4 regions of the Rhizobium sp. PP-F2F-G48 genome follow, and region 1 is predicted to be linked to each of the others. Evidence: predicted binding sites of a transcription regulator. Region 1 holds the regulator's gene; each other region holds the start of a gene.
The links. The regulator LexA, encoded in region 1, represses DNA repair genes until DNA is damaged. The targets are predictions, from matches to a motif close to TGTTCNNNNTGTGTTCNG.
Positions count from the first base shown of each region.

Region 1 (7,750 bases):
CCACAAAATCGAGAACATGTTCGGCAGGCTCAAGGACTGGCGGCGCATTCACACCCGCTACGACCGCTGTGCACATACCTTCTTCTCGAGCATCTGCATCGCAGCCGCTGTTATCTTCTGGCTGTGAATTTTATGAGTCCTGAGCCTAGTGCAATGCCAAAAAAGGAAAGCCGTCATCTCGGACAGGTGCGCGACAAATCGATTGAAAGTGATGAGGCCTTCGCTATTCTTCGATTAGCGTACTCGAACGGACGCAATCGAATTTCCTGGGGAGGAGACTGAACGACATGATCACAAAAAACTGCATGGCAGGCGCCCTCTTGGTGAGCGCCACCTTCTTGTCAAACCCCGCGCAAGCGGAAGATCTTGTCTTCACGCTGAAGAACGGTACGCAATCGGTTCTCACGCGATTCTACACGTCACCCGTCGGCGTCAGCGACTGGGAGAGGGACGTCTTCGGAGAGCAGGTGCTCAGTCCTGGCGAGACGATCGAACTGACGATCGCGGACGGACGCGACGTTTGCGACTACGACATGCGGTTCGAGTTCGAGGAGGGGTCAGACTTGGCGACGACTGAAGACAAGCAAAACCTGTGCGAGATGGGATCCTATACCATTCACGAATAGCGGACGCCGTTGTGCCGAAAGATGCCGGAATCAACAATAGTGGAAGCAGCCAGACAGACGTTGGGCTTTAGAGTGAGCTGGCTGCTCCAACTGTCGTCATGGGAACGCCATTGCCGAGATCGTTGTTGGCGTACTTGATCACGAGGATACTAAGGACGGATGCTAGCATCCCGACGAAAATCATTCTCATAGCGTGATCCTTTGCGCACGGTCTGCGCTTGAAAAGAGATGGTACGGCGCCATTGCCAGCGATCCTTTATCAGCGATCTTCAGTCGAAATCGCCGATCCGACCATGCTGCTCAAGAACGAGGGCTGGGCCGGCTTCGCCAATCGCTGTGTTGCCCCGCCTTGAGACGACTGCCGTGCCCGCATGTCCGCGTGCAAGACGACTGGCCAAAGCGCGGGCTTCATCGGCGGTCTTGATGCTCAATGGTCGATCGGATAGCGAAATCTCGCCTTCGCGATCGTCGAAGACCAGGACTTCAAAACTTTCCAATGTTCCCGGCATCTCGGTCTCCGCAGTGTTCGGCCGGTTAACGCCGATGTCCGCAAGCAGTTCCGTCTGCTTCTCCATCGTGCAGATTTCTCTGAAAAACGCGTGCCGCTGGATCTCGCGAGCCGAGTGCCTGCATCCGCTTCTCGTATCCTCTTCGCCTCCCCAACGGTTTCGAGAATAGCAATCCCCGCCTCCATCCTTGTCGAACGAAAGCAACAGAAAGAAGGCCGCACCATGAGAAACAAGCAAACCGCGCATTGATGAAATGCACGGCGCGAGGTCACTATCGAAGCGGACAGGACGAGGAATTCAGGACGAGGAAAACCGATGCTTGCCCTGGAGACCGACGCCTCCAATCGGCCACCCCTCGCCGGAAACCATATCCTTTTTACTGGTAGTGGCGGATCAAGCCGACAAGCTTTCCCTGAACCTTGACCCGGTCCGGTCCGAAAATCCGCGTCTCATAGGCCGGGTTGGCCGCCTCCAGAGCGACAGAGGCTCCCTTGCGGCGGAAGCGTTTCAAGGTCGCCTCTTCGTCATCGACCAAGGCCACGACGATCTCGCCCGGGCTGGCGCTGTTCGCACTCCGGATGATGACGGTATCGCCATCGAGAATGCCCGCTTCGATCATCGAGTCCCCCCGAACTTCCAACGCATAATGCTCGCCACTGCCGAGCATGAAAGCGGGAACGGCAATGTCATGCGTGTTGTTCTGGATAGCGGAAATCGGCACGCCGGCAGCAATCCGACCCATGACAGGAACGGAGACGCTGTTATCGTTTCCGACGCCAATGGCAGCCTTCGCCGGTGTTTCCGGGACAGAGGACGGGCGACTTCCCTGAATGACGCTCGGTGAAAACCCCCGCTTCGGCGGTGTCGACGCGAGATAGGCGTCCGGCAGCTTGATCACCTCGAGCGCCCGCGCCCTGTTTGGCAAGCGCCGGATAAAGCCACGCTCTTCGAGCGCCGTGATCAGCCGATGGATGCCGGACTTGGAGGCCAGTTCCAGAGCATCCTTCATCTCGTCGAACGATGGCGGAACACCCGATTCCTTCATGCGCTCATGAATGAAAATCAACAATTCCTGTTGCTTGCGGGTCAGCATGATCAAACGACTCCAAAGTCACGAAACAAAGCAAGAACAGTGTTATATGTTCCTCATGTGTTCTGCAAGTGCCATTCCGCCGAAGTGAACCGTTCATCGACGAAAAGGCGAATTCGTTCAGATGCGTTGCTTGCGGCGAGGTCCTTTCCGAAAGGACAGACCTTGAGATCAGCGTTCATCGCTCCGGCAATAAGAAACGCCGTCGCAAGCAGGCTCGCAACGGCGAAAAGGCTATTTGACACTCGGTGTCCAAGACGGAATCAGAACGGAATGTCGTCATCCAGATCGCGCGAGAAGCCACCGCTCGCCCCGCCGGTGCTGCCGCCCGAACGACCGCCGGACGACTGGGCCGGACGATCGAAATCGTCGCCATAGTTCGGTCCGCTGCCCCCGCCGTAATCCGAACTCCCACGGTTTCCACCACCACTACCGCCGCCGCCGTCACGGCCATCCAGCATGGTCAGCGTCGAATTGAAGCCCTGAAGCACCACTTCGGTGGAATAGCGGTCGTTGCCGTCCTTGTCCTGCCATTTGCGTGTCTGCAAGGCGCCTTCGAGATAAAGCTTGGCGCCCTTCTTCACATATTGTTCGACGACCTTGCACAGGCCCTCGTTGAAAACGACGACCGTATGCCACTCGGTCTTCTCGCGTCGCTCGCCCGAATTTCGGTCGCGCCAGCTTTCGGACGTGGCGATGCGCAGGTTCGCGATCGGCTTTCCGTCCTGCGTCCGCCGGATTTCCGGGTCCGCCCCGACATTTCCGATGAGGATCACCTTGTTTACGCTACCAGCCATCTCTTTGTCCTGTCTCCTGAAAGCGGCCCAACGTCCCGCAATGTGCGCAAAGCCTACGCTGTTGGATCTGGCTTTTCGCCCTCGACCCGCGGCAATCCACAACAGTTTGCAAATTTGTTCTTTATTTGTTCTAATTCTTCGTTATGATCCTGTCAACCATGCACGCGCCGGGCTTCCGATGCTCAACGAGCCTGCCCGGACCGGGACGTTCGAATTGCGGTTTCGCCCGAGGCCGGGTCGACATATGAAGTATTGATCTTAAGTAAGGGCTTCGTCCCCATACAGAGCGTTTGACCATGAGCGAATTCAAGACCATCTCGATCCGCGGTGCGCGGGAGCACAATCTCAAGGGTATCGACCTCGATCTCCCGCGCAACAAACTGATCGTGATGACCGGCCTTTCCGGGTCGGGAAAATCGTCGCTCGCCTTCGACACGATCTATGCGGAAGGGCAGAGGCGCTACGTCGAGAGCCTGTCGGCCTATGCGCGCCAGTTTCTGGAGATGATGCAGAAGCCGGATGTGGACCTGATCGAAGGTCTTTCGCCCGCAATTTCGATCGAACAGAAGACGACGTCGAAGAACCCCCGCTCGACCGTGGGAACGGTGACGGAGATCTACGACTATATGCGCCTTCTTTTCGCGCGCGTCGGTGTCCCCTATTCGCCGGCGACCGGGCTGCCAATCGAGAGCCAGACGGTGAGCCAGATGGTTGACCGTATCCTTGCGATGGAGGAAGGCGCTCGCCTGTACATCCTCGCGCCGATGATCCGGGGCCGTAAGGGCGAGTACAAGAAAGAACTCGCGGAGCTGATGAAAAAGGGCTTTCAGCGCGTCAAGGTCGATGGCCAGTTCTACGAGATCGCCGATGTCCCCGCGCTCGACAAGAAATACAAGCACGATATCGATGTGGTGGTCGATCGCCTGGTCGTGCGCGGCGATATTGCTGCGCGGCTGGCCGACAGTCTGGAAACATCGCTCAGGCTGGCCGATGGTCTTGCGATAGCCGAATTTGCCGACAAGCCTCTGCCCGAGAAGGAGACCTCGGCCGGCGGCTCCGCGAACAAATCGCTCAACGAGACGCATGAGCGGGTGCTGTTTTCGGAGAAATTCGCCTGCCCCGTCTCCGGCTTCACGATTTCCGAGATCGAACCGCGGCTGTTTTCCTTCAACAATCCGTTCGGTGCCTGCTCCACCTGCGACGGCCTCGGCAGTCAGCAGAAGATCGACGAGGCCCTCATCGTTCCGGAACACGATCGGACCCTGAAAAACGGGGCGATCGCCCCCTGGGCCAAATCGTCGTCGCCTTACTACAATCAAACGCTGGAAGCGCTCGGCAAGGCGTTCGGCTTCAAGCTGAGCAGCACCTGGGCGGATCTGTCGGATGCTGCGAAAAAGGCGATCCTGCGCGGGACGGACGAAAAGATCGTGTTCCAGTATGCGGATGGCGCACGCTCGTACAACACCACGAAGACGTTCGAAGGGATCGTCCCCAACCTCGAACGGCGCTGGAAAGAAACCGAATCGGCCTGGGCGCGCGAGGAGATCGAGCGTTACATGTCGGCAGCCCCCTGCCCGGCCTGCAAAGGTTTCCGGCTGAAGCCCGAGGCGCTGGCCGTCAAGATCGACCGGCTTCAAATCGGCGAGGTGACGAACATGTCGATCCGCGTCGCGCGGGATTGGTTCGAGGATCTGCCCGCCCGCCTAACGGAGAAGCAGAACGAGATTGCCGTTCGGATCCTGAAGGAGATTCGCGATCGCCTGCGCTTCCTGAACGATGTCGGGCTGGATTACCTCAGTCTTTCGCGAAATTCCGGTACCTTGTCGGGCGGCGAAAGCCAGCGCATCCGGCTCGCCTCGCAGATCGGATCGGGCCTGACGGGCGTGCTCTACGTGCTGGACGAGCCGTCGATCGGCCTGCATCAGCGTGACAATGCGCGCCTTCTCGATACGCTGCGGCATCTGCGCGACATTGGAAATACCGTCATCGTGGTCGAGCACGACGAAGACGCGATTCTGACGGCCGACTATGTTGTCGATATCGGTCCGGCTGCCGGCATTCATGGCGGCCAGGTCGTGGCTTCCGGCACGCCGCAGGAGATCATCGATCACCCTACTTCTCTGACAGGCAAATATCTCTCGGGCGACCTTTCTGTCTCGGTGCCTGCCGAGCGGCGCAAGCCGAAGAAGAAAAAGGAACTGACCGTCGTCGGTGCCCGCGGCAACAATCTGAAGAATGTCACGGCGTCCATCCCGCTCGGGGTCTTCACCGCCGTGACGGGCGTCTCCGGTGGCGGCAAGTCCACCTTTCTCATCGAAACGCTCTACAAATCGGCGGCGCGACGGGTGATGGGCGCGCGCGAAATTCCGGCCGATCACGACCGCATCGACGGGTTCGAACATATCGACAAGGTCATCGATATCGACCAGTCGCCGATCGGCCGGACGCCGCGCTCGAACCCTGCCACTTATACCGGCGCCTTTACGCCCATCCGGGATTGGTTTTCGGGGCTGCCGGAGGCAAAGGCCCGGGGCTACCAGCCCGGACGCTTCTCGTTCAATGTGAAGGGCGGTCGCTGCGAGGCCTGTCAGGGGGATGGCGTCATCAAGATCGAGATGCACTTCCTCCCGGATGTCTACGTCACCTGCGATGTCTGCCATGGGAAACGCTACAATCGCGAAACCCTGGATGTGACCTTCAAGGGCAAGTCGATCGCGGACGTACTGGACATGACGGTCGAGGAAGGCGTCGAGTTCTTTGCAGCCGTGCCGGCGGTGCGCGACAAGCTCGTAACGCTCAACGAGGTCGGGCTCGGCTACATCAAGGTCGGTCAGCAGGCCAACACGCTGTCGGGCGGCGAAGCGCAGCGCGTCAAGCTGGCCAAGGAACTGTCCAAGCGCTCGACCGGGCGCACGCTCTATATTCTCGATGAGCCGACGACGGGGCTGCATTTCCATGATGTGGCGAAGCTGCTGGAACTGCTGCACGAACTCGTCAACCAGGGCAATTCCGTCGTCGTGATCGAGCACAATCTGGAGGTCATCAAGACCGCCGACTGGATACTCGATTTCGGTCCGGAGGGCGGCGATGGTGGCGGGCAGGTCGTGGCCGAGGGCACGCCGGAGCAGATCGTCAAGGAGAAGCGGTCGCATACCGGCCATTTCCTGAAGGAGTTGCTGGAGCGTCGTCCCGTCCGCAAAGCTGTCGCGGCCGAGTAATCCGCGAGGCAGGGAATTGGGCGAAGGAAGAGGGATTAGGCGATGAGTTGGCATCATGAACGGTAAGATGGGTAAGGTCCGTGTCGGCATCGGCGGCTGGACGTTCGATCCTTGGGAAGGGACGTTCTATCCCGAGGGGCTTGCGAAAAAGCGGCAGCTGGAGTTTGCCGGCAAGGCGCTGCAGGTGATCGAGGTCAACGGGACCTATTACAGCTCGCAAAAGCCGGAGACGTTTGCGAAATGGGCGTCGGAGGTTCCGGATGATTTCGTCTTCACGCTGAAGGCGAGCCGCTTTGCGACCAACAAGAAGGTGCTGGCGGATGCCGGGGAGTCGATTGCCCGTTTCCTCGGGCAGGGCCTGACCGAACTCGGCGCCAAGCTCGGGCCGATCCTCTGGCAGTTCATGCCGACGAAGAAGTTCGATGCTGCCGATTTCGAGGCTTTTCTGGCGCTTCTGCCGGAAAAGCAGGACGGGCTTGCCCTGCGGCACGCCATCGAGGTGCGCCACATCTCGTTTCAGACCCCGGAATTCGTCGATATGGCGCGACGGCACAACGTCGCCATCGTCTGCGCCGATCACGCGGAATATCCGCTGCTCGCGGACGTAAGCGCTGATTTCGTCTATGCACGTCTGCAGACGGGCAGCGACGATATCGAGACCTGCTACGACGAAAAGCGCCTCTCCCAATGGCAGGCCCGCCTCGAAACCTGGAGATCCGGCGGTGTTGCGGAAGGATTGCCCTTGCTGGCCGATCCCCTGCCACACCATCCGCGAGACGTCTTCGCCTTCTTCATACACGAGGGCAAGGTCAACGCACCCAGGGGCGCGATCGAATTGCAGAAACGTTTCGCTTAGCAGGAAGAGATCCGGCTGCGAGCCTATGTCTTGTCAGCGTTTTCGCTGCTTGTCTGAGCGCTATGGTCTGACCGCTATGGTCTGTGCGGCAGCGGCCTGATCGCACGGAGCAGGTCTTCGGCCGTCATCCCCTCGCCCGCCGTTTGCCCGGCAGCGCCGTGACGCCAAACGGCGCTGGCCGCGGCTTCGAAGGCGGGCATGCCCTGCGCCATATGCGCGCCGATCATGCCGGCGAGTACATCGCCCGAGCCGGCCGTTGCGAGCCAGGGCGGGGCGTTCGCGTTGATCGCGACCCGGCCATCCGGGGCGGCGATGCCGGTATCCGAGCCCTTGAGGACGATGACAGCATTGCTGCGCCGGGCCGCCTCTGTCGCGCGATCAATCTTGGAGAGCGTCTCGTCCGACCCGAGATCCGGGAAAAGACGGGCGAATTCACCGTCATGCGGGGTCAGGACGAGACGAACCGGGCCTTGGAAAGCCGCGAAAAGAGCCTGCGGATCCTCGCGAAAGGCGGTGATGCCATCCGCGTCGAGTACCAGCGATCGCTCGCAGAGGCCTGCAACGATCATCCGGGCCCGCTCGGCATCGCCAAAGCCCGGCCCGAGCACGAAGGCGTTGAGGCGCTCGTCGTCGAGGAGATCGTGCAGCATCGCC
Region 1 covers NZ_SLVH01000001.1:993,606-1,001,355, reverse strand. The annotation lists partial or broken gene C8J36_RS04530 (transposase) at 1-127, shown strand, start outside; gene C8J36_RS04525 (hypothetical protein) at 306-626, shown strand; gene C8J36_RS04520 (hypothetical protein) at 896-1,201, opposite strand; gene lexA (transcriptional repressor LexA) at 1,512-2,228, opposite strand; gene C8J36_RS04510 (single-stranded DNA-binding protein) at 2,489-3,022, opposite strand; gene uvrA (excinuclease ABC subunit UvrA) at 3,319-6,240, shown strand; gene C8J36_RS04500 (DUF72 domain-containing protein) at 6,296-7,096, shown strand; gene C8J36_RS04495 (NAD(P)H-hydrate dehydratase) at 7,171-7,750, opposite strand, start outside.

Region 2 (7,750 bases), 410 kb from region 1:
TCGCCTTCAGAGCCATCGACCGCATCCTCCAGCCCAGGCACGCTGACTGCGGTCCTGCTGAAATATCAAGGCCCTACTGTAGAATCCGGAATCACTTTGTCCAGCCTCTCCTTCACCGCGTGAAGGTCACCTTCCATTTTGCGAAACGCGTGGGTCACGAGCGCCACAGGTGCACCATTTCGAAACAGGACGGTCGCGCGACCGTCTATTCCGCCGCGCGCAGTCTCTCCTCGGGCTCCACCGCATGGACGCCATAGGCGGCCGCAAGCTCGCGCTGCAACCGGCGCTCCTCGTCCACCTGTGGCTTGGAGAAGCGTGCGATGGCGAGGTAGGCAACGGGGGTCAGGTAGAGCGTGACCACGGTGGCGAGACCGAGGCCGCCGACGAGCACCCAGCCAAGCGCGACGCGCGCTTCCGCCCCGGCACCGCTGGCAAGCACGAGCGGCACGGCACCAACGATCGTCGCGATCATCGTCATCATGACCGGACGAAGCCGGATATTGGACGCGTTCTCGATCGCCTCCCGCAGCCCCTGCCCGCGGTCGCGCAGCTGGTTGGCGAATTCGACGATCAGGATGCCGTTCTTCGCCATGATGCCGACCAGGAGCACGAGCCCGATCTGGCTGTAGATATTGAGCGTGTTGCCCGTCAGGATCATCGCGAAGACGGCGCAGGCGAGACCGAGCGGCACGGTCGACATGATCACAAGGCCGCTGATCAGGCTCTCGAACTGGGCTGCCAGCACGAGGAAGATGATCACGATCGCAAAACCGAAGGTGACGAACAGCGCGCCCGAATTCTCGTTGAGCGTCGCGGCTTCGGCGAGCGGCACCACGCGGGAACCGGCCGGCAGCAGCGGCTTTGCGACCTGCTCGGCATAGGCGAGCGCCTCGCCAAGCCCGGTTCCGGGCGCAAGGCCGGCCGAAAGCGAGACGGCGCGAAGCTGCGATTCGCGCGAGAGCTGCGGCGCGACCGCCTGCTCCTTGACGCTGGCGATGGAGGACATCGGCACGATCTTGCCGTCGCCGGTCTTCAGGAACAGGTTTTGCAGGTCGGTCGGGTCGTTGACCGGATTGGTGGTCGAGAGCAGCTTGACCGGATAGGCCTCGCCCTCGACATAGACGTCGATGACGCTGTTGCCGTCGAGCATGGCCTGCAGGGCGGCGGACAGGCCGTTGATGTCGATGCCGAGATCGGAAGCGCGCTCCCGATCGATGGTTACGGACAGCTGCGCCTGGTTCGCCTCGTAGTTCAGGCGGACGTTTTCGAAGCGGCCGCTGTCCTCCATCTGCCGCACCAGTTTGGCGGCAGCATCGCCGAGCGCCTTGTAGTCGTTGCCGACCAGCGCCAGCTGCAGCCCGTTGCCGGCCCCGCGGATACCCAGGCTGTTCGGCTGGACCGGGAAGACGCGGATCGACGGGATTTCGGCCGACAGGCGCGAGATCTCGCGGGAGATCTGCTGCTGCGTCCGCTCGCGATCGCCCCATGCCGAGAGCGAAAGGACCATGAAGCCGGAATTGACCGCGCCGCCCTGCCCCGAGATGGAATAGACATTGGCGATCTCGCCGGCCTTGACCATTGGCTGCAGCGCGTCCTCCACCCGGCGCATCTGGGCCTGGGTGTAATCGAGGGAGACGCCCTGGGGCGCCTGCATGCGCAGCAGGATACGCGCCCGATCCTCCGTCGGCGTCAGCTCCGAGGGGAGCGTCGTAAATGCGATGCCGCCGGCAATCACCACCATTGCGGCCGCGAGGAACACGACGAGCGGCGAGTCGAGGCACGCCTTCAGGGAACGACGATACCCCCGCGCGAACACGCCGCCGATGCGGCCGAGAGCGCCGCTGTGACCGTGCCCGTCATGCTGGGCCTTCAGCATGCGCGAGGCGAGCATGGGACAGAAGGTCAGCGCCACGAAGGCCGAGAGAAGGATGGCGAAGGCGAGAACGAAGCCGAATTCGCGGAAGAGACCGCCGGTCTGCCCCGGCAGGAAGGACAGGGGAATGAACACGGCCGCAAGCGTCGCCGTCGTCGCGATGACCGCAAAGAACACTTCGAGCGTGCCGAGCACGGCCGCCGCGCGCGGCCCCATGCCCTCGCTTCGCCGTCGCACGATATTTTCGAGCACCACGATCGCATCGTCCACCACCAGACCTGTGGCAAGCACGATGGCGAGCAGGGTCAGGATGTTGATCGAGAAGCCGGCCATGTAGATCGCGGCGCAGGTGCCGATCAGTGCGATCGGCATGGTCAGGACCGGGATCAGGGTCGCCCGCCAGTCGAGCAAAAACAGGTAGATGACCACCGTCACGATGATGACGGAGGCCACGAGCGCGATCTCGACCTCGTGGATGGCGCCCTGGATGAAGACGGCATCGTCGCTGGTAATCGTCAGCTCCGTGCCCGGCGGCAGGATCTTGCCGATCTCGGCCACCGTGGTCTTCACACCGTTCGAGATGTCCAGCGTATTCGACTGCGCCTGTCGGATGATGCCGAGGCCGATCCCCTGTTTGCCGCCGGAGCGGAGCGACGACGTGCCGATATCCGGACCCATCGTCACGGTGGCGACGTCGCCGAGCCGCACGTTCGGCCCGAGGATGACCTTCTCGAACTGCTCCGGCGTCTGCAGATCGGCCGTCGCGCGGACGGACAGGTCCTGATTGGCGCTGGTCAGCGATCCTGCGGGAACGTCGAGCGAGGCAGTGGCAAGCGCCGTGCGCAGATCGGCCACGGTCAGGCCGCGCGCCGCGAGCTTGCCTTGGTTGACGTCGATGCGGAAGATCTTCTCCTGGTCTCCGTTCAGCTGGACGTCGGCCACGCCTTCGACGGAGGCGAGCCGGTCGGTCACTTCGTTTTCGGCCAGAAGCGTCAGATCCTCCATCGATAGCGTGTCGGAGGTGAGCGCAAGCCGCAGGATCGGCTGGCTGTCGGCGTCTGCCTTCACGATCTGCGGCGCGTCCGCGCCATCGGGCAGATCGTTGGTCACGCGGCCGAGCGCGTCGCGCACATCGTTGGAGGCCTGACCGATATCCGTCGTGTCGGAGAATTGCAGCGTCACGCGGCTCTGCGCATATTGCGAGGTGGACGAAATGTCCTTGATGCCCTGCACGCGCGACACGGCGCCCTCGATCACCGAGGTCAGCTCCCGGTCGACCGTCTCCGGCGCGGCACCTTCGAAGCGCGTGTTGACCGAGACGACCGGCTGATCGACCTCCGGCAGTTCGCGGATCTCGACGCCGTTGAGCGCTGCCAGCCCGGCAACGATGATCAGCGTATTGACCACCAGAGCGAAGATCGGACGGCGGATGAAGAGAGCGGTGAACCCCGCCGATCCCCCGGCGCCGGCCTTGTGCGCGCCGCTCATCGCGCCACCTCCGTGCCTGGCACTACGGGTTGCGCGTTCGACACCTTCTGCTCGGCCTGATCTCCGGCAGGCCTTGCGGGCGCATTGGCGATCTTCACCTCGCCGCCGTCGCGCAGCCGCTGCACGCCCTCGGTCGCCACCAGGTCGCCCTTCTGGAGCTTGGCGTCCACCAGAACCTTGTCGGAGTTGCGCTGGATGATCGTCACCGGCACGCGCTCGGCCTTGCTGTCCACGACGCGCCAGACATAGGAGCCATCGGCGCTCCACTGCACGGCAAGCGGGTTGACCGTGGGATAGCTGTCTCCGGCAAAGCGGACGGTCACCGAGAAGGACATGCCGGCCCGCAGGCTGTCGTCCGGATTGTCGAGACGCGCGCGCACCCGCAGCGTCCGGCTGGCCTGATCGATCCGGTTGTCGATGGCGTGGATCGCGCCGGTCAATTGGCGCGTAACCTGGGCGACGGCGACCGCGGACACCTCCTGTCCGACCTTGATGTCGTTTGCAAACCGCTCGGGAACCCAGAAATCGACGAGGATCTGCGAACGGTCGTCGACCAGGGCGATCGGTGTCGAGGTGGTGACATAATCGCCCGGATTGACCGTGATGATGCCGACGACGCCCTTGGACGGCGCCGTGATGTTGCGACGGCTGAGATCGAGTTCGGCCGTCTTCAGCGCCAGTTCCGCCGCCTGCTCGGCGAACTCGGCCTCCCGCAGCGTCGCGATCGAGACCGCATTGCCGAGGCGTCGATTGCGTTCCACCTTGTCGCGGGCGGCGTCCAGCAGCACCTTGGCCTGCGCGACGGCCAGCACCTGCTCGTCGCTGTCGAGCTTGGCAATCACCTGCCCCTGCTCGATCCGGTCGCCGGATTTTACCAGAACTTCGATGAGGTTACCGGTCGAGAGCGGCGTCACGGTGACGGAGAGGATCGCCTCGCCATTGCCGATGGCGTTCAGCCGGTCGTTGACGAGCGCGGTGCCCGCCGGCTCGGTCACGACGAGCGGCGTCTGGTTGCCGGCGGCGGCGCGCTGCGTCCCGCTCTGCCCGCTGCGTCCCTGACCCTTTTCTCCCGGAGCGGCTGCCGGCGCGACCAGCGCGACGACCCCGCCGGGAACGCCGGCCGAGACGAGCATGGGCCCCGCGGACGGCACGAAGCGCACCCATGCGGCCAGACCGATGAGGAGAAGGACGAGGCTGAGGGCCAGCTGTTTCCAGATCTGCATGCAGGTCTCCGAAGTCGGCATTCCCGAAAGGGGACGGTTCAGATGGCGGAATGCGACGGTTTGCGGCAAAGTACCGGGCAGCGCGCATGTCGCGCAATCCCGCATGGCCCTCATTACGTATTTGTAATGGTAGTGGATTTCCGATGTTCCCGAGATCGCCTCGTCATCCGGCACGGAATAAAAGAAGAACGCAATTCTGGCCTTTCAGACCCGAATCACTACATTGAGCCGCATGAGCAACGGTTTCGACGACATCCCCTTCTTCGACGAAGAGCCCGCGCGTGCGCCCGCGAGAGGCGAACGCGCAAGCGCGTCATCGCCAAAGTCCGCGGAGAGCGCGCGCGGTGCGTCCCCGGTGGAAGGCAACAGTCCCGCCAAGGGCCCCTCGGGTCTCGCAGCCCGCGCCATGGCCGCACGCGACCGCGACCGCGCACCGGATTATCTCTCGGGCCTCAACCCGGAACAGCGCCTCGCGGTGGAAACGCTCGATGGCCCCGTGCTCGTTCTGGCGGGCGCCGGCACCGGCAAGACGCGGGTGCTGACCACGCGTATCGCCCATATCATGGCGACGGGCCGAGCCTATCCGAGCCAGATCCTCGCCGTCACTTTTACGAACAAGGCGGCGCGCGAGATGAAGGAACGCATCGGCGTCCTCGTCGGCGGCGCTGTCGAGGGCATGCCCTGGCTCGGCACGTTCCACTCCATCGGCGTCAAGCTGCTGCGGCGCCATGCCGAACTCGCCGGCATCCGCTCCGATTTCACCATTCTCGACACCGACGACGTCACCCGCCTGATCAAGCAGATCCTGCAGGCCGAATCGATCGACGACAAACGCTGGCCGGCCAAGCAGTTTGCCCAGCTGATCGACGGCTGGAAGAACAAGGGCCTGACGCCCGCAGACATCCCCGAAGGCGATGCGCGCGCTTTCGGCAACGGCAAGGGCCGCGAGCTTTACGCGGCCTATCAGGCGCGTTTGCGCACGCTGAACGCCTGCGACTTCGGCGATCTGCTGCTCCACCCGATCGCGATCTTCCGCAAGCATCCCGATCTGCTGCGCGAGTATCACGGCCGCTTCCGCTATATTCTGGTGGACGAGTATCAGGACACCAACACCGCGCAATATATGTGGCTTCGGCTGCTCGCCCAGCGGCCCACTCTGCGACAAGGGGGCACGCAACCGACAGACGACCGGCAAGGCCAAGCGGCCGTCGCGTCCGATGGCGCGCCCTCGCAGAGCGGCAGCAGCGTGAGCGAACAACACGTCAATATCTGCTGCGTCGGCGACGACGACCAGTCGATCTATGGCTGGCGCGGGGCGGAGGTGGACAATATCCTCCGCTTCGACAAGGATTTTCCCGGCGCGACGGTGATCAAGCTGGAGCGCAACTATCGCTCGACCGCGCATATCCTCGCCACGGCCGGCCACCTCATCGCCCACAATGAAGGCCGGCTCGGCAAGACGCTCTTCACCGACCGCCACGATCCCGAGGACCAGAAGGTTCAGGTCCACGCGGCCTGGGATTCGGAAGAGGAAGCCCGTGCCGTCGGCGAAGAGATCGAGCAGCTCCAGCGCGACAAGCATTTGCTGAACAACATGGCGATCCTGGTGCGCGCGTCTTTCCAGATGCGCGAGTTCGAAGACCGCTTCGTCACGCTCGGCCTCAACTACCGCGTCATCGGCGGCCCACGCTTCTACGAGCGTATGGAGATCCGCGACGCGATGGCCTATTTCCGGCTCGTCTGCCAGGATGCCGACGATCTCGCCTTCGAGCGCATCGTCAACACGCCGAAGCGCGGCCTCGGCGACACCACCATCCGCCTGCTGCACGACTATGCCCGCGCCCGCGACATCCCGATGCTGGCCGCCGCCGCCGATATCATCGAGACCGACGAGGTGAAGGCCAAAGCCCGCAAGTCGCTGTTCGACGTCGTCACCATGGTGCGTCGCTGGCAGGGCCTGCTCGAAAACACGCCGCACACCGAGCTTGCCGAAATCATCCTCGAGGAATCCGGCTATACCGACATGTGGAAGGTCGACAAGACGGCGGAAGCGCCGGGCCGGCTTGAAAACCTGAAGGAACTCGTGCGCTCGATGGAAGCCTTCGAGAGCATGCGCGGCTTCCTCGAACACGTGTCGCTGGTCATGGATGCCGAGCAGAACGAGAATCTCGACGCCGTCAACATCATGACGCTGCACTCCGCCAAGGGGCTGGAATTCGACACGGTCTTTCTTCCCGGCTGGGAGGAAGGGCTGTTTCCGCACCAGCGCTCGCTGGACGAGGGCGGCCGATCCGGGCTCGAGGAGGAACGCCGCCTCGCCTATGTCGGCATCACCCGCGCCAAGCGGCGCTGCCACCTCTGGTTCGTCTCCAACCGCCGCATCCACGGCCTCTGGCAGTCGACCATTCCCTCCCGCTTCATCGAGGAGCTGCCGGTGGATCATGTCGAGGTGGCGGAGATGGAGCAGTCCTATGGCGGCTACGGGCGCGGTGGCTACGGCCAGTCGCGCTTCGACAAGCAGGAGCCGTTCCAGAACACCTATGCCACGCCGGGCTGGAAGCGTGCCCAGGCCAACAAGACGGACGCGACCCGCGACAACTGGGGCAACCGCTCCGGCGTCGCCATCGACCGTATCGGTTACGGTGAAAGCGGCCCGAAGGCCCGCACGATCGAAGGGGAGCTGACCGTCCGCTCGACCGTCGAGACGCCCTCGAAGTTCAGCGTTGGCGACCGCGTCTTCCACATCAAGTTCGGCAATGGCAATATCGCGGGGATCGAAGGCAACAAGCTGACGATCGACTTCGACCGCGCCGGCCAGAAGCGTGTGCTGGACGGCTTCGTCGAGAAGGTGTGACGCCTACCGTTTGACGGCGAGCCAGATCACGTGACGGGCGCCGCCGCGTTTGCCGTTGGCACGCGTCGAGACCGCCTCGGCATCGAAGCCTGAGTCTTTCAGCCGGCGCGTGAACCGCGGGTCCGGCCCGGACGACCAGACGGCCAGCACGCCGCCCGGGCGAAGGGCCGCATGCGCGGCCCGCAGGCCCTGGTGATCATAGAGGCGATCGTTGGACGCGCGCGTCAGCCCGTCGGGGCCGTTGTCCACGTCGAGCAGGATGGCATCATAGGCCGCGTGCGCCGATGCGATGCAGCCGCCGACGTCGCCCTC
Region 2 covers NZ_SLVH01000001.1:582,845-590,594, reverse strand. The annotation lists gene C8J36_RS02680 (FAD-linked oxidase C-terminal domain-containing protein) at 1-16, opposite strand, end outside; gene C8J36_RS02675 (efflux RND transporter permease subunit) at 206-3,361, opposite strand; gene C8J36_RS02670 (efflux RND transporter periplasmic adaptor subunit) at 3,358-4,584, opposite strand; gene C8J36_RS02665 (UvrD-helicase domain-containing protein) at 4,817-7,438, shown strand; gene C8J36_RS02660 (hypothetical protein) at 7,442-7,750, opposite strand, start outside.
Region 2: a site for LexA is predicted at 4,758-4,775, ahead of C8J36_RS02665 (UvrD-helicase domain-containing protein). Genes of this name have one in related genera too.

Region 3 (7,750 bases), 120 kb from region 1:
CGCCGACGATCCGGCTTTCAATGACGATATCGGTCGGGCCGCCGATCATGATCAGGTGCTCGACATCGTCGCGGCGAACGAGAACGAGGCGACGGCGGGTATCGACCGCGGCGGCATCGAGCACGGCCAGACGCGGCAGGCGATTCTTGCCGCCGCGGATAAAGGGGGACGATGCACGATTGCGCATGAACCAGAGGACGGCCACCAGCAGCAGCAGGCCGGCGGCCACGGCCACGGCAGCGATGATGAACCGACCGCCGTTATTGCCGACGACATCTTCAAACATCTTCGCTCTCCTCGTCTGGAACGGACGGCGTGGGGACGGCGCCGCGAAATGGGAATTGACGTCTTTTTGCCGGTGGAAACAAGCCGTGAGAACGCATTGTCCCGGTAAATGGAGCGGCAGTCGGTCGCGTCCAGAGATCGGCGGGCGGAAAACCGGCTTCGTCGCGCAAATGTCGAAAACGCGCTCTCGCCGCGGGCGCGTCGCGGTCTCGGCCGGCCCGATCCTCGGAAGACGGCATTCTGCGAGGGGGGAGGCGAGGCCGGCGCCCGGAATGTGCCGGGTTCGGCTACGATCCCGTGATTCCTTGTGAATTCGGCTCAGATTGCTCGGGTGAGCGCCTGAGAACGCTTTGTCAGACAGGCGCCGGCTGATAAAGAGAATCGACCACGGACGTCGCGTGCGCGGACCTTCCATGGGCCGGGCCACTTCAAGCGGCGGGGCAAAGAGGACCCTGATGACGAAACTGCGACAGGCAGACGAGTATCGCATGCCGATCGTCGATCGGGGAACGCGTCCGGGAACCGTGCTGCGCATCGTGCTTCTGGCGATCGTGCTGATCGCCTCGGCCGCGGCCTTCGTGATCTTCAAGAACCAGCTCGGCAACGAGGTCGTCCTCGGCATTCTCGGCATCCTCGCGATGGTCGGGATCTTCTTCCTGGTGTCGGCCGTCATCGGCTTCATCGAGGTCATGCCGCAGTCGCGCCCGGACGAGCTGGCGCGCGCCTTTCTGGACGGACACCCCGAGGGCACGCTGATCACCGACCGCAAGGGGCGGATCGTCTATGCCAATGCTGCCTATGGCGCGCTGACCGGCACCGACAAGGCGACCGACGTGCAGTCGCTGGAGACGATCCTCTCGCGCGATCGGGAGGCGACGGAGGCGATCTACCGGCTGACCAACGGCCTGCGCGAAGGCAAGGCCGGCCATGAGGAATTCCGGCTGATGAAGCCGCTGCGCGCGGCCGGCGGGTCGGCAGGCTCGGGCGCTCACTGGTTCCGCCTGAAGGCGCGGGTGCTGCCGCTGGAGGATGCCGACCGCAACCCGCTCTTCATCTGGCAGATTTCCGACATTACGGCCGATCGCGACGATCAGGAGCGTTTCTTCAAGGAGCTTCAGAACGCGATCGACTATCTCGACCATGCGCCGGCCGGATTCTTCTCCGCCGGCAAGAAGGGCGAGATCTTCTATATCAATGCGACGCTGGCCGACTGGCTGGGCCTCGACCTCACGAAATTCCAGCCCGGCTCCATGACGATCGCGGATCTCGTGGCCGGCGAGGGCCTGGCGCTGGTGCAGTCGGTGCAGGCGGATCCCGGCCTTCGCAAGACGAAGACCCTCGATCTCGACCTTCGCCGCGCCAACGGGCAGAGTTTTGCCGTGCGCATGGTGCACCGCGTCTCGTCGGCCCGCGACGGCGCGCCGGGCGAAAGCCGGACGATCGTGCTGGCCCGCACGGTGGACGAGGAAGCCGATCCCTCCGCCTCGCTCGCGGCCATCCGCTTCACGCGCTTCTTCAACAATACGCCGATGGCGATCGCCTCCGTCGACGGCAACGGACGGATCCTGCGCACCAACGCGCCATTCCTAAAACTCTTCTCGGGCGTGGTGTCGCAGGACGACATGGAGCGCGGCGCGCTGCTGGAGAGCGTGGCGCGCACCTCGGAGCGCGGCCGCCTGCAGGAAGCGCTGGCCGCAGCCAAGGACCGGCAGAGCGATATCGCGCCCCTCGACCTGCCGCATCCGACCGACGAGCAGCGGTTCTTCCGCTTCTACGTCAATGCCGTGATCGACCAGAGCGAGCAGGCGCCCGAAGAGGCGGCCATCGTCTATGCGGTGGAGATCACCGAGCAGAAGGCGCTCGAAACACAGATGGCGCAGACGCAGAAGATGAACGCGGTGGGGACGCTGGCCGGCGGCATCGCGCACGACTTCAACAACGTGCTTACCGCCATCCTGCTATCCTCCGATCACCTTCTTCTGTCGGCGCGTCCCTCCGACGCCAGCTTTGCCGACCTGATGGAGATCAAGCGGAACGCCAACCGCGCCGCGGTGCTGGTGCGCCAGCTGCTGGCTTTCTCGCGCAAGCAGACCATGCGCCCGACCGTCCTCAACATGACCGACGTCATCGGCGATCTGCGCATGCTGGTCGATCGCATGACGGGCACGCATGTGAAGCTCGAGGTCGAGTATGGCCGCGATCTCTGGCCGGTCCGCACCGATCTCGGCCAGTTCGAGCAGGTGCTGATCAACCTGGCCGTCAACGCCCGCGATGCCATGCCCAAGGGTGGCGTGATCACGATCCGCACGCGCAATCTACCGGCGGAGGAGGCGGCGGCCTTGAACCGGCGCGAGCTTCCGGCGGAGGATTTCGTGATCGTCGAGGTCAGTGACGAGGGAACCGGCATCGCCCCCGAAATCGTCGACAAGATCTTCGAGCCGTTCTTCACCACCAAGGAGGTCGGCAAGGGCACGGGCCTCGGCCTTTCCATGGTCTACGGCATCGTCAAGCAATCGGGCGGTTTCATCTATCCCGAGTCCGAGGTCGGCAAGGGCACGACGTTCCGTATCCTGCTGCCGCGCTTCATCGAGGAGGTGCTGCCTGCCTCCGGCGCGCCGGTTGCGCTCGACCAGCCTCTGACGCTCGCCACCTCGACGCCGGCAAAGGCCGAGGAGCCGACGGACCTCACCGGCGACAGCGCCATCGTTCTGCTCGTCGAGGACGAGGAGGCGGTGCGCCGCGGCGGCAAGCGCATGCTCGAAACGCGGGGATACAAGGTCTACGAGGCGGGGTCCGGCGTCGAGGCGCTTGAGGTGATGGAAGAGCTGAACGGCATGGTCGACATCGTCGTCTCCGACGTCGTCATGCCCGAAATGGACGGGCCGTCGCTGCTGCGCGAGCTGCGCAAGACTTATCCCGATCTCAAGTTCATCTTCGTGTCCGGCTATGCCGAGGATGCCTTTGCGCGGAACCTGCCGGCGGATGCGAAATTCGGCTTCCTGCCGAAACCGTTCTCGCTGAAGCAACTGGCCGTGGCCGTCCGCGAAATGCTGGACAGCTGATCGGGCCGCAAGGCTTCTCGCAATGCGGTCTCGGGAATGATGCGACGTCGGTCAAGGGTGGCCGGCGATGATCGGGAGAAGTCGATGCGTCTCGTCCTGCTTTTCCTCGGCGTGCTCCTGACGCTGATGTCGGCCGTGCCGAGCTTTGCGGCGCCCTATCCGACGCCCGAAGCGCTGATCAAGGCACTCTACCGCTACGACCCGGACGAGACGGACGCCGAGGCGCCTTCGCCCTACACGCCGTTCTTTTCGGATGCGCTCAACGCCCGCTTCCAGGCGGACCGCGACCGCACACCGGATGGCGAGGTCGGCGCGATCGACTTCGATCCCGTCATCTCCGGCAATGACGGCCGCGCGCGTCATCTGACGATCAGTCCGCCGATCGTCCTCGGCGACAGAGCCGAGCTGGAGGTGCGGTTCGAAAACGGCGGGCCGGTGACGCTCTATTATACGCTGGTGAAGGAGCATGGCGGCTGGACGGTGGACGATATCGCCAATCAGCAGGGGGATACGCCCTGGAGCCTCTCCGGACTGTTCGACGCCGCCGAAAGGTGAGGGCCGAGAGGTGAGGGCTGCACCAAATCATGTGGTGCCGGCCGAACGGCCTATGGCGCCGCCCGGCCTGCACGCACAGCGCCCGTTCACATCATCGCGACGGCGATTTCCGCGGCGAGGCGGGCATTGTTTTCGACCAGGGCGATATTGGTTTCGAGGCTCCGGCCATCCGTCAGCTCGAAGATGCTCTGCAGGAGATAGGGCGTCACGGCCTTGCCGATTATCTTGTCGCGATCGGCATTGTCCAGCGCGCGGGCGATATAGATCTCCATCTCGTCACGCGGGATCTCGCTGTCTTCCGGCACCGGATTGGCGATCAGCATGCCGCCGTCGATGCCGAGCCGGTCGCGCATCCGCTGGAAATTGGCGATCGCGGCCGGGCTGTTCAGCATCAGCGGGCTCTTCAGCCCCGAGTCGCGCGACCAGAAGGCCGGAAAGATCTCGCTGTCATAGGTGACCACGGGCACGCCGCGGGTCTCCAGCACTTCGAGCGTCTTCGGGACGTCGAGGATGGCTTTGGCGCCGGCGCAGACAACGATGACGCCGGTGCGGGCGAGCTCTTCGAGGTCGGCCGAGATGTCGAAGGTTTCCTCCGCCTTGCGATGCACGCCGCCGATACCGCCGGTCGCAAAGACGCGGATACCGGCGCGCGCCGCGGCGATCATGGTGGCGGCCACCGTCGTCGCGCCGGTGCGGCGCTCGGCGATGGCGAAGGCGAGGTCGGCGCGCGAGACTTTCATGGCCCCGCGTGTCTGGGCCAGCGCCTCCAGCCGCTCGGCATCGAGCCCGATATGCAGCGTGCCGTCGATGACGGCGATGGTGGCGGGAACGGCGCCCTGGTCGCGGATGATCGCCTCGACGCTGCGGGCCATGTCGAGATTGCCGGGATAGGGCATGCCATGGGTGATGATGGTCGATTCCAGCGCGACGATGGCCGAGCCGCGGGCCTTGGCGGCGGCGACCTCGGCGGAATAGGCGATCGGGAGATCGTGCGAGATGGGGCGTGTCATGGGGCGTCCTTTTCGGCACTGCGATGATGGGCCTGTGAAAACAGGATTTCGGCCGGAGACACAAGGCGCAATTGCTGCGCCAGCCGCTCCGGCGAGAGATCGTCGGCGACCGCCAGCGGCGAGCGAACCGTGATGGCGGCGGCGGCAACGCCCGCCCGCAGGCAGGCGCCGAGATCCGCACCTTGCATCCAGGCGTCGAGAAAGCCCGCTGCGAGCGCATCTCCGGCGCCGGTGACGTCCCCGAGGGCATCGATCTCGGGTGGGCGCACGGTGGCGATCGTCGTCCCCGCAAAGGCGACGGCCGCGCGTCCGCCGCGCGTGACCACGCCGCCGGCAATGCCGGCCGCGCGCAGGATCGCCGGCCAGCCCTCGGCCGTCACGCTCTTCTCACCGCCGATCGCCGCCGCCTCGGCCTCGTTCAGAAACAGACAATCGAGGTGCGGAAAGGCCGGCCTGAGCCGGCCGACCTTCGCCGGGGAGATGGCGATGGCCGCCGTGGACGCGCCGGCCGCCTTCGCCATCCGCAAGGCCGCCTGCAGCGTCTCCGCCGGCAGGTTCGCATCCACGAGCACGAGATGCGCGGCCTCCACCAGATCCCGCAGCGCCCTCTGGCGCAGCCGGCGGGGCGAAAACAGCGTGTAGAGGTCCATGTCGGCGAGGGCGACGACCAGGTTTCCGTCGGCCTCGAGGATTGCGGTGTAGCTCGGCGTGCGCCGGTCGAGGAAGGTGAAAGACCGATCGACGACACCGGCGTCCTCCGCCGCCCGCGCGACCGTTTCTCCTTCCGCATCGCCGCCGCGCGGCGCGACCATGCTGACGGACAGGCCGAGCCGTGCCAGGCCCCGGGCGGCATTGAAGCCGCCGCCGCCCGCTTCCTCGAACCAGTGTCCGGGATGGCTGGCGCCCAGCGTCGTCGCCGTGGCGATGCGGCCGCGACGATCGATATGCGCGCCGCCGAAAACGACCACGGTCTTCATTTTGTTTCTCCCCGTTTCAGGCCGCCCGGGAACCGATTCGCAAGGCGGACGGTCGCGGAACATGTTTCTGCATCAAGGACATGGAGGGTTGAGAACATCCGGAGAACAAGGATCGAATTCGATTGTTGCGTCAATGTGTTGAAGGCCTCTTGCGGAATGAGAACAAAAAGGGTACATACAGGACAGCGGCGGGTTCATTGCCTCGATTGACCCGATAACCTAAAGGTGGATGAAATGGCTCAGAACTCTTTGCGGCTCGTAGAGGACAAATCGGTGGACAAAAGCAAGGCGCTGGAAGCAGCACTCTCCCAGATCGAACGGTCGTTCGGCAAGGGATCGATCATGAAGCTCGGTGGAAAAGACAGCATCGTCGAGATCGAGACCGTTTCGACGGGGTCTCTCGGCCTGGATATCGCGCTCGGCATCGGCGGCCTGCCCAAGGGGCGCATCATCGAGATCTACGGCCCGGAAAGCTCGGGCAAGACGACGATGGCGCTGCAGACCATTGCCGAGGCACAGAAGACGGGCGGCATATGCGCCTTCGTGGATGCGGAACATGCGCTCGATCCGGTCTATGCCCGCAAGCTCGGCGTCGATCTTGAAAACCTGTTGATCTCGCAGCCGGATACCGGCGAGCAGGCGCTCGAGATCACCGATACGCTGGTGCGGTCCGGCGCGATCGACGTGCTCGTCATCGACTCGGTCGCGGCGCTGACGCCGCGGGCGGAAATCGAAGGCGAGATGGGCGACAGCCTTCCCGGCCTGCAGGCGCGCCTGATGAGCCAGGCGCTGCGCAAGCTGACGGCGTCGATCTCCAAGTCGAAGTGCATGGTGATCTTCATCAACCAGATCCGCATGAAGATCGGCGTCATGTTCGGCTCGCCCGAGACGACGACGGGCGGCAACGCGCTGAAATTCTATGCCTCCGTCCGTCTCGACATCCGCCGCATCGGCGCGGTCAAGGAGCGGGACGAGGTCATCGGCAACCAGACCAAGGTCAAGGTCGTCAAGAACAAGATGGCGCCGCCCTTCAAGCAGGTCGAATTCGACATCATGTATGGCGAAGGGGTCTCCAAGACCGGCGAGCTGGTCGATCTCGGCGTCAAGGCGGGAATCGTCGAGAAGTCGGGCGCCTGGTTCTCCTATAACAGCCAGCGCCTCGGGCAGGGTCGTGAAAACGCCAAGGCCTATCTCCGCGACAATCCGGAAACGGCGCGCGAGATCGAGCAGTCGCTGCGCCAGAACGCAGGCCTGATCGCCGAAAAGTTTCTGGAAGATGGCGGTCCGGAGCCGGACAGCGATGGCGACGACGCCGCGCTCGGCTAGAACGTCTTGGGGGAGGCGCCGGTTCGATCGGCAAGCCTCTCCGATGTCCTCTCGTGACGGTTTCGGCCGATCGTCGGGATCTTATTCGGCCGCTTCCATCCGGAGCGGCCGTTTTGCTGTCTGCGATATTCTCATCGCATGATGGAGGCGCATCGCATGGTGGAGGCGCTTCGCACGGTGGAGGCGGTTTTGCGGCGGGGCGCTCTGCAAAAAGCGGGAGATTGTCCGCGGGATCGGAACGTTGCGGGACATGCGGCTGGACAGGCATTTGCGCGAGCGATAAAAGCCTCGGGTTCGCGCAAGCGCCCTGTTTCGATGGAGGTTGCCTTGCGGAGACGTGAACCATCGATATCGCCCGGAGCCGCTCGTCAACAGCTGCCTGGGTGCGCAGGGACGAAGGACCAGACATGAGCGGCGTAAACGAGATCCGGTCGACTTTCCTCGACTATTTCAAGACGAACGGCCACACCGTCGTGCCGTCGAGCCCGCTCGTTCCGCGCAACGATCCGACGCTGATGTTCACCAATGCCGGCAT
Region 3 covers NZ_SLVH01000001.1:876,407-884,156, forward strand. The annotation lists gene C8J36_RS03985 (flagellar biosynthetic protein FliO) at 1-286, opposite strand, end outside; gene C8J36_RS03990 (response regulator) at 741-3,347, shown strand; gene C8J36_RS03995 (hypothetical protein) at 3,432-3,902, shown strand; gene C8J36_RS04000 (pseudouridine-5'-phosphate glycosidase) at 3,989-4,912, opposite strand; gene C8J36_RS04005 (carbohydrate kinase family protein) at 4,909-5,889, opposite strand; gene recA (recombinase RecA) at 6,124-7,215, shown strand; gene alaS (alanine--tRNA ligase) at 7,623-7,750, shown strand, end outside.
Region 3: a site for LexA is predicted at 6,048-6,065, ahead of recA (recombinase RecA). Genes of this name have one in related genera too.

Region 4 (7,750 bases), on a different contig from region 1:
ACCAGATTGACGACAAGGCCGAGGGCCGCGACGGCGATGGCCTGTTGGAAATCGATCGTGACCGGAGACCAGAGGCGCAGCGCGCTCTCCCAGGCGATGAACAAAGCGACCAGCGCCAGAACGATGGCGCTGGCGAAGCCGGCGAGATCGCCGAACTTGCCCGTGCCGAAGGTAAAGCGCGGGTTTCGGGCGTTGCGGCGCGCATAGACATAGGCAAGGGCCGTGATGAGCATCGCGGCGGCGTGGGTCGACATATGCCAGCCATCCGCCACCAGCGCCATGGAGCCGAAGGCGTTGCCGGCGACGATCTCGGCGATCATCATGCCGGCCGTCAGCGCGATGACGATCCATGTCCGGCGTTCGTTGCGGGCGTGGTCGCGCCCGAGAAAGACGTGGTGATGGGGAGTCGACAGGCGATTTTCGGTCATTTCAGATAGGTCCTCATCACCTCGATCAGCTCCGCCGCACCGCGGGCGCGCTCGGGATCGGCATCGTGGTCCGGATCGCTCACATGGTTGCGGATGTGATCCTCGATCAGTTCGGCCGTCAGTCCGGTCACGGCACCGCGAACGGAGGCGACCTGGTTGAGCACGGTGCCGCAAGGCTCATCCGCCTCCAGCGCCCTTTCGATCGCCTCCAGCTGCCCCTTGAGGCGGCGAACGCGGGCGATCAGCTTGGTTTTGTTTTTCGACAGATGTGACATAGCATAGGGGGATACCCTATAGAGAACGCTGAGGCAATCCATGCTGCACATGCGAACCGTCGTGACAGCCGGGGAGTGATCGGCTACATCTTTCCGGAATCAACAGGCTGCCTTCATGTCCCTTGCCGATCCCACCTCCCCTGCCCCGTCCGCCCTGCCCTCTTCCAGCGATCCGGTGGCCAACCTCGCCGCCCTCATCCGCTGCCCCTCGGTCACCCCGGCCGAAGGCGGAGCGCTCGGCGTGCTCGACGGCCTGCTGGCGCCGCTCGGCTTTTCGGTCGATCGTGTTCTCGCCGAGGAAGCGGGAACGCCCGATATCGAAAACCTCTATGCACGGCTCGGCGGCGCGGACGCGGTCCCCGGCGGGCCGCATCTGCTCTTTGCCGGGCATACGGACGTGGTTCCGGTCGGCGACGAAGCGGCCTGGACTCACCCGCCCTTTGCCGCCGCCATCGACGACGGCATGATGTATGGTCGCGGCGCGGTGGACATGAAGGGTGGCATTGCCTGCTTCATTGCCGCGGTCGCCCGATACATCGGCCGGCACGGAGCGCCGAACGGCGCGATCTCGCTGCTGATCACGGGCGACGAGGAAGGTCCCGCCATCAACGGCACCACGAAGCTGCTCGACTGGGCGAAAGCCCGCGGCGAGCGCTGGGACGCCTGCATCGTCGGCGAACCGACCAATCCCGACCAGCTCGGCGACATGATCAAGATCGGCCGGCGCGGGTCCCTCTCGGGCACGGTCACCGTCCACGGGGTGCAGGGCCATGCCGCCTATCCGCATCTGGCGGACAGCCCTGTGCGCGGTGCGCTGCAGCTTGCGACGGCGCTGATGGACCCGCCCTTCGACGCGGGTACGGAGAACTTCCAGCCGTCGAACCTCGAGGTCACCAGCCTCGACGTCGGCAATCCCGCCGTCAACGTCATTCCGGCGCGCGCGACGTTCCGGTTCAACATCCGCTTCAACGACACATGGGACGCGGACAGCCTCAAGGCGGAGATCGTCGCGCGGCTCGACCGGGCGGCGACGGACGGTCCGTTGCGTCCGGGTCGCGATCCCGTCCGCTACGATCTCGCCTGGAGCGAGCGGCCGAGCCATGTCTTCCTCACGCGCAGCAACCAGCTCATCTCGTCGCTCTCGTCGGCCGTCGAAGCGGTGACAGGCCGGCAGCCGGCTCTTTCGACCACGGGCGGCACATCGGATGCCCGCTTCATCAAGGATCATTGCCCGGTGGTGGAGTTCGGGCTGGTCGGCCAGACGATGCATATGGTGGACGAGCGGGTTTCGGTCGCGGACCTGGAAACCCTGACCGGCATCTATCTCGCCTTTCTCGAGCGCTGGTTCGACGATGCCGCAGCTTGAGGAGATCGGCACCTATCTCAAGGGCGTCTGGCTGCTGGTGCTGGGCAAGCCGGAGGGCTTCGACTGGCTGGATCTCAGCCCCGTCGGCGTCTGGCGCTCCTTTGCCGCCATCCTCTGGTGCCTGCCGGCCATGGCTGTCAGCTGGTCGGCCTGGCGGATGTTCTACCTGATCAACATGCCCCAGGGGACGACGGCGGGCCTTGCTTTCATCGCCAAGCTCTTCATCGTGGATGTTGCGACCTGGATCCTGCCGATCCTGCTGATCGTCGTTCTCGCCCGGCCGCTCGGCTATGCGCAGGCGCTGGGCGCAATCATCGTCGTCACCAACTGGCTGTCGATCCCGACCTTCTACGGCATGGCCGTTCCCGCCGCCATTCGGCTTGTCATCCCCGACAGCGACGGAATGACGGGGATGCTTTCCCTCATGGCGCTCATCGCCATCATCATCGCGATATTCCGGGTGCTGAAGGTGATCACCGGGGGCGATCAGACGCTGCTCGCGGTCACGCTGTCGGCGCTCTTCATTCTGCCTTCGCTGATGATCGGCGAGGCGATGCAGCGCAGCTTCGGCCTGCTGCCCGTGTAGAGCGGCGTTTCAAGCGTCCGTTCTGTAATCCACCTGCATGAAATAGAGCCCATCCGGCGGGGCGACGGGGCCGCAGGCCTTGCGGTCGCGGGCGTCGAGGGCGGCGCGCACGCGCTCGACCGGCCACTTTCCCTCGCCCACCATCTTCAGCGTTCCCGCCAGCGAGCGGATCTGGTTGTGGAGAAAACTCTGGGCGGTCGCGCGGATCTCGATCACGTCGCCATCCTGCGTCACGTCGAGACGGTCGAGCGTCCGCACCGGGCTGTTGGCCTGGCAGTGGACGGAGCGGAACGTGGTGAAATCGTGCCGGCCGACGAGCGTCTGTGCCGCCGCGTGCATGAGACCTGCGTCGAGCGGCTTTACCACCCACCAGGCGCGTTTGGCCTCGAGCGCCAAGGGCGAGCGGCGGCAAATGATGCGGTAGAGATAATGGCGGCGAAGGGCCGAAAAGCGCGCATCGAACGTGTCCGGCACGGCTTCCGCATCGAGGATCGCGACGCGCTCACCACGCTGGCCGAGATGGGCGTTCAGCGCGTTGCGCAGCGTTTCCGGCGGCCAGTCGCGGGTGAGATCGGTATGCGCCACCTGCCCGCGGGCATGGACACCGGAATCGGTCCGGCCCGCCCCGCGGACCGACACGGCCTCGCCCGTCAGCCGCAGAACGGCGGCTTCAATGGCGCCCTGAACCGAGTGGCCGTTGTCCTGGCGCTGCCAGCCGACATAGGACGACCCGTCATATTCCACCAGCAGGCGAAAGCGCGGCATTCAGAAGAGCCTCGTGCCGGCGGGAACCGGCGTGCCGCGCCGGAATTCGTCGGCGGGCAGCACCTTGCCGCCGGCCTTCTGCAGCCGCGTCAGGCGGATCGACCGATCGCCGCAGGCAATCGTCAGGTCGTCGAAGAGGGCCGTGCCCGTCTCGCCGCGGGCCGTTTCCACCGTGGAGGCGAGCACCTTGACGCGCTCCCGCTTGCCGGCAATGTCGAGCTCGAACCAGGCGCCCGGAAAAGGCGACAGGCCACGAACGTGATCGTGGACCTCCTGCGCCGGCTTGGTGAAATCGATGTGCGTTTCGCCCTTGGCGATCTTTGCCGCGTAGAGAACGCCCTCGTCGCGCTGCGGGGTCAGCGGCAGGTCGTCCGCCTCCAGCTTCTCCATCGCGTCGCGCATCAGCGCTGCGCCGCGCACCATGAGCGTGTCGTGAAGCTCGCCGGCCGTCATATCCGGCCCGATGCTGACGAGGCTGGTCAGGGCCACGGGGCCGGTATCCAGCCCCTTCTCCATCTTCATCACCATCATGCCGGTCTCCCGGTCGCCCGCCATGATCGCCCGCTGGATGGGGGCCGCACCGCGCCAGCGCGGCAAAAGAGAGGCATGCCCATTGTAGCAGCCGAGGCGTGTGCCCGACAGGATGGCTTCCGGCAAGAGCAGGCCATAGGCGACGACCACGGCGACGTCGGCATCCAGCGCACGAAACGCTTCGCGATCCTCGTCGGCCTTGAAATTCAGCGGCGTGCGAACCTCGATGCCGAGCAGTTCTGCCGCCTGATGAACGGGAGACTTCTGCAGATCGAGCCCGCGCCGGCCACCGGGACGCGGTGGCTGGGTGTAGACGGCGACGATCTTGTGTCCCGCCTGTGCCAATGCGGCGAGCGTCGGCACGGAAAACTCCGGCGTTCCCATGAAGATGATGCGCAGCGACATGACGGCTTCCTTCGATAGGGCGGCGGGGCCTGCGGCTGACCGCGGCCCGACCCGATCAGATCGCCTTCGAACCGCGGGTCTTGGCGGCCTTGGTGAATTTGCGCACGACCATCTCGCGTTTCAGCTTGGAGATATGGTCGATGAACAACACACCGTTCAAGTGGTCGATCTCGTGCTGCAGACAAGTGGCGAGAAGGCCATCCGCCGCGATTTCCTGCGGGCGACCGTCGCGATCGAGATAGCGCACCGAGATGCCGGCGGGGCGCTCGACTTCGGCGTAATAGTCGGGGATCGACAGGCAGCCTTCCTCATAGACCGACCGCTCGTCCGTCGATGTCAGGATCTCCGGATTGATGAAGACCTGCGGCGCCTTCTCATCGCCCTCCTTGGCGATGTCGATCACCAGCATGCGGCGGGGAAGTCCGATCTGGATCGCGGCCAGCCCGATGCCCGGCGCGTCGTACATGGTTTCCAGCATGTCGTCGGCCATGCGTCGCACCTCGTCATCGACGCGCTCGATGGGCGCGGAGATCTGGCGAAGCAGGGGATCGGGCAGGATGATGAGAGGCTTGATCGTCATGGCGTGGTGATAACCGATCTTTTCGAACGATGGAATTCGGGCGAGGCGGATTTGCGCGCATTTTCGAGCGGAAATTGCCTGACATTCGGATGATGTTCACGATTTGATCTGGCCTTCGCGATAAATTTCGCTACAGTCCGGCCATGACCGCTTCCTCGCCCCTGGATATCGTGCTCGCAGCCTCCGATGTGACGGGCCTCTCGCCGACCCTCATTGCCTGGCTTCTGGTCGGCGTGGTCGTCGCGGTCGGCCTCGCTGTTCTCGCAGGGTTTCGCCGCCGCGCGCTCCGCAAGGTCGACACGGCGCAGGAGCAGATGGCGGCGCTGATCCAGGCGCAGACCGAGATGCAAGGCCGGATCGCCGCCATCGCCGATATCTTCGGCACGCGGCAATACGAGCTGAACCAGTCGATCAACCAGCGCATCGACGGCATGACGCAGCGTATCGGCGCCTCGATTACCGAGCAGACGCGCCAGACGCACGAGAATCTGCGCACGCTGCAGGAGCGGCTGGCCGTCATCGACACGGCGCAGACGAACATCCAGTCGCTGGCGAAGGACATGGCCGGGCTGCAGCAGATTCTTGCCAACAAGCAGACGCGCGGCGCCTTCGGACAGGGCCGCATGGAAACCATCATCGCCGACGGTTTGCCGCAGGGGGCCTATGCGTTTCAGGCGACGCTTTCCAACGCCTCGCGCCCGGACTGCATCATCCATATGCCGAACGGCCAGCCGGGACTGGCAATCGACGCCAAGTTTCCGCTCGAAGCCTGGAACGCCATGCGGGCCGCGCAGTCGCCCGAGCTGAAACGGCAGGCATCGCTTCTCTTCCGACGCGATCTGGATGTGCACATCAAGGATATCGCTGGAAAATACCTGATCCCCGGCGAGACGCAGGACACGGCCTTCCTGTTCGTGCCGTCCGAATCGATCTTTGCCGACATCCACGAGCATTTCGAGAGCATCGTCCAGAAGGCGCATCGAGCGCGCGTCGTCATCGTTTCGCCTTCGCTGCTGCTGCTCTCCATCCAGGTCATCCAGGCGATCCTGCGCGACCACCGCATGCGTGAACAGGCCCATCTGATCCAGGCCGAAGTCGTGCGACTGATGGAGGATCTGTCGCGCCTCGACGAGCGGGTGCGCAAGCTGCACGGTCATTTCACGACCACACAGAAGGATGTCGACGATATTCTGATCTCCTCCGACAAGCTGAAGCGCCGGGGCGCGAAGATCGAAGCGCTGGAACTGCAGGACACGCGAAGCACGGCATCCGACGAGGCCGGGACCGGCGCTACCCCCGCGACGCCGTCGCCAGCACCTGGCAGCCGCGCCGGCTCGCTGAAGCTGCGGGTGGTTGACGAGGACTAAGAGCGTCGGGCAGTGTCCGGCTTACACACGCCGCCCGACGCGGCGCATTCGGGAGGCATTGCATGATCACCGTTTTCGGCTCCATTAACATGGACCTTATCGCCACCACGGCGCGCCTGCCGAAGCCCGGCGAGACGGTGACGGGAAACAGCTTTACCACGGCCGCCGGCGGCAAGGGTGCAAACCAGGCACTGGCCGCAACGCGCGCCGGCGCCACCGTGCGCATGGCCGGCGCCGTCGGCTGGGATGCCTTTGCCGAATCCGCGCTCGGCCTGATGAAAGAGGCCGGCACCGATCTTTCGCTGGTGAAGACGGCGAGCGAACCGACGGGCACCGCGCATATTCTGGTGGGCGGAGACGGCGAGAACGTGATCGTCGTCGTCGCCAGCGCAAACGGTACCGTCAACGAAGCGGATGCGCTGGCCGCCATCGAAACCATGACGCCGCAGGACACGCTGGTACTGCAACTCGAAGTGCCCGCAGCGGCGGTCGAAGGCGCACTCCTTGCCGCGCGCGCGCGGGGCGTCCGTTCGATCATCAACATCGCACCGCTGACCGAGCATGCCGCCGTGCTCGGGCGCATGGCCGATATCGTGGTGGCCAACGAAACCGAATTCGAACGGCTTGCCGGGCGCGACCGGCTGTCGCCCGAAGAGCGCCAATCCGCCATCCGGGCGCTCGGCGCCGAGACGGGCCAGACGGTCATCGTGACGCTGGGCGCCGGCGGCGTCATCGCCCTGCATGAGGGCGAGATGTACACGGCCGCCGGCCTCGTGATCGAGCCGGTCGATACGGTCGGCGCCGGAGACACGTTCTGCGGTTATCTCGCTGCCGGACTCGATGCCGGGCTGCCGTTCGAGAGGGCGTTGCGGCGTGCGGCGGTTGCCGGATCGCTCGCCTGCCTGAAGCCGGGCGCCCAGCCGGCCATTCCGCTCGCAAGCATGGTCGATGCGGCTCTCTGAGAGACGCTGAGAGAGCGCCGGGCTTCCCGTGTTCGGAGCCCAGCGCGGCCGGCCGGAACCAATCCTCGTCCAACGGAGTTTAGCGACCGGTAGACAAGGAGAACCCGAAATGTCTTTGAATTCCTCCAATGAAGATGTCCGCGCGCTGCGCGACGAAGTCGCCCGCCTGACCAAGATCGTCTCGTCGCAGGGTGCTCGCGCCTACAGCGACACACGCGATAAGGCGGCCGAAGCCTATGAGGCTGCCGCGCCTTACGCGAAGAAGGCGGTCTCCCAGGTGAAGGCCGAAGGCCGTGCCGTTGCGGACGTGGCACGCGAACATCCGACCGGAATCGCCAGTGTCGTGGTGCTCGCGACAGCCATCGGCGTCGCCGTCGGCTATATCCTCGGCTCGTCGAGCGAACCGGAGCCGCGGTCCTGGTGGCGTTAAGTCCAACGCATACCGACCATATGGAAAAGCCGCGCATCCGGGAGGATGTGCGGCT
Region 4 covers NZ_SLVH01000003.1:635,312-643,061, forward strand. The annotation lists gene dmeF (CDF family Co(II)/Ni(II) efflux transporter DmeF) at 1-428, opposite strand, end outside; gene C8J36_RS11000 (metal/formaldehyde-sensitive transcriptional repressor) at 425-703, opposite strand; gene dapE (succinyl-diaminopimelate desuccinylase) at 819-2,069, shown strand; gene C8J36_RS11010 (hypothetical protein) at 2,056-2,655, shown strand; gene truA (tRNA pseudouridine(38-40) synthase TruA) at 2,665-3,420, opposite strand; gene fmt (methionyl-tRNA formyltransferase) at 3,421-4,356, opposite strand; gene def (peptide deformylase) at 4,412-4,936, opposite strand; gene C8J36_RS11030 (DNA recombination protein RmuC) at 5,080-6,303, shown strand; gene C8J36_RS11035 (ribokinase) at 6,366-7,265, shown strand; gene C8J36_RS11040 (hypothetical protein) at 7,375-7,695, shown strand.
Region 4: a site for LexA is predicted at 5,030-5,047, ahead of C8J36_RS11030 (DNA recombination protein RmuC). Genes of this name have one in related genera too.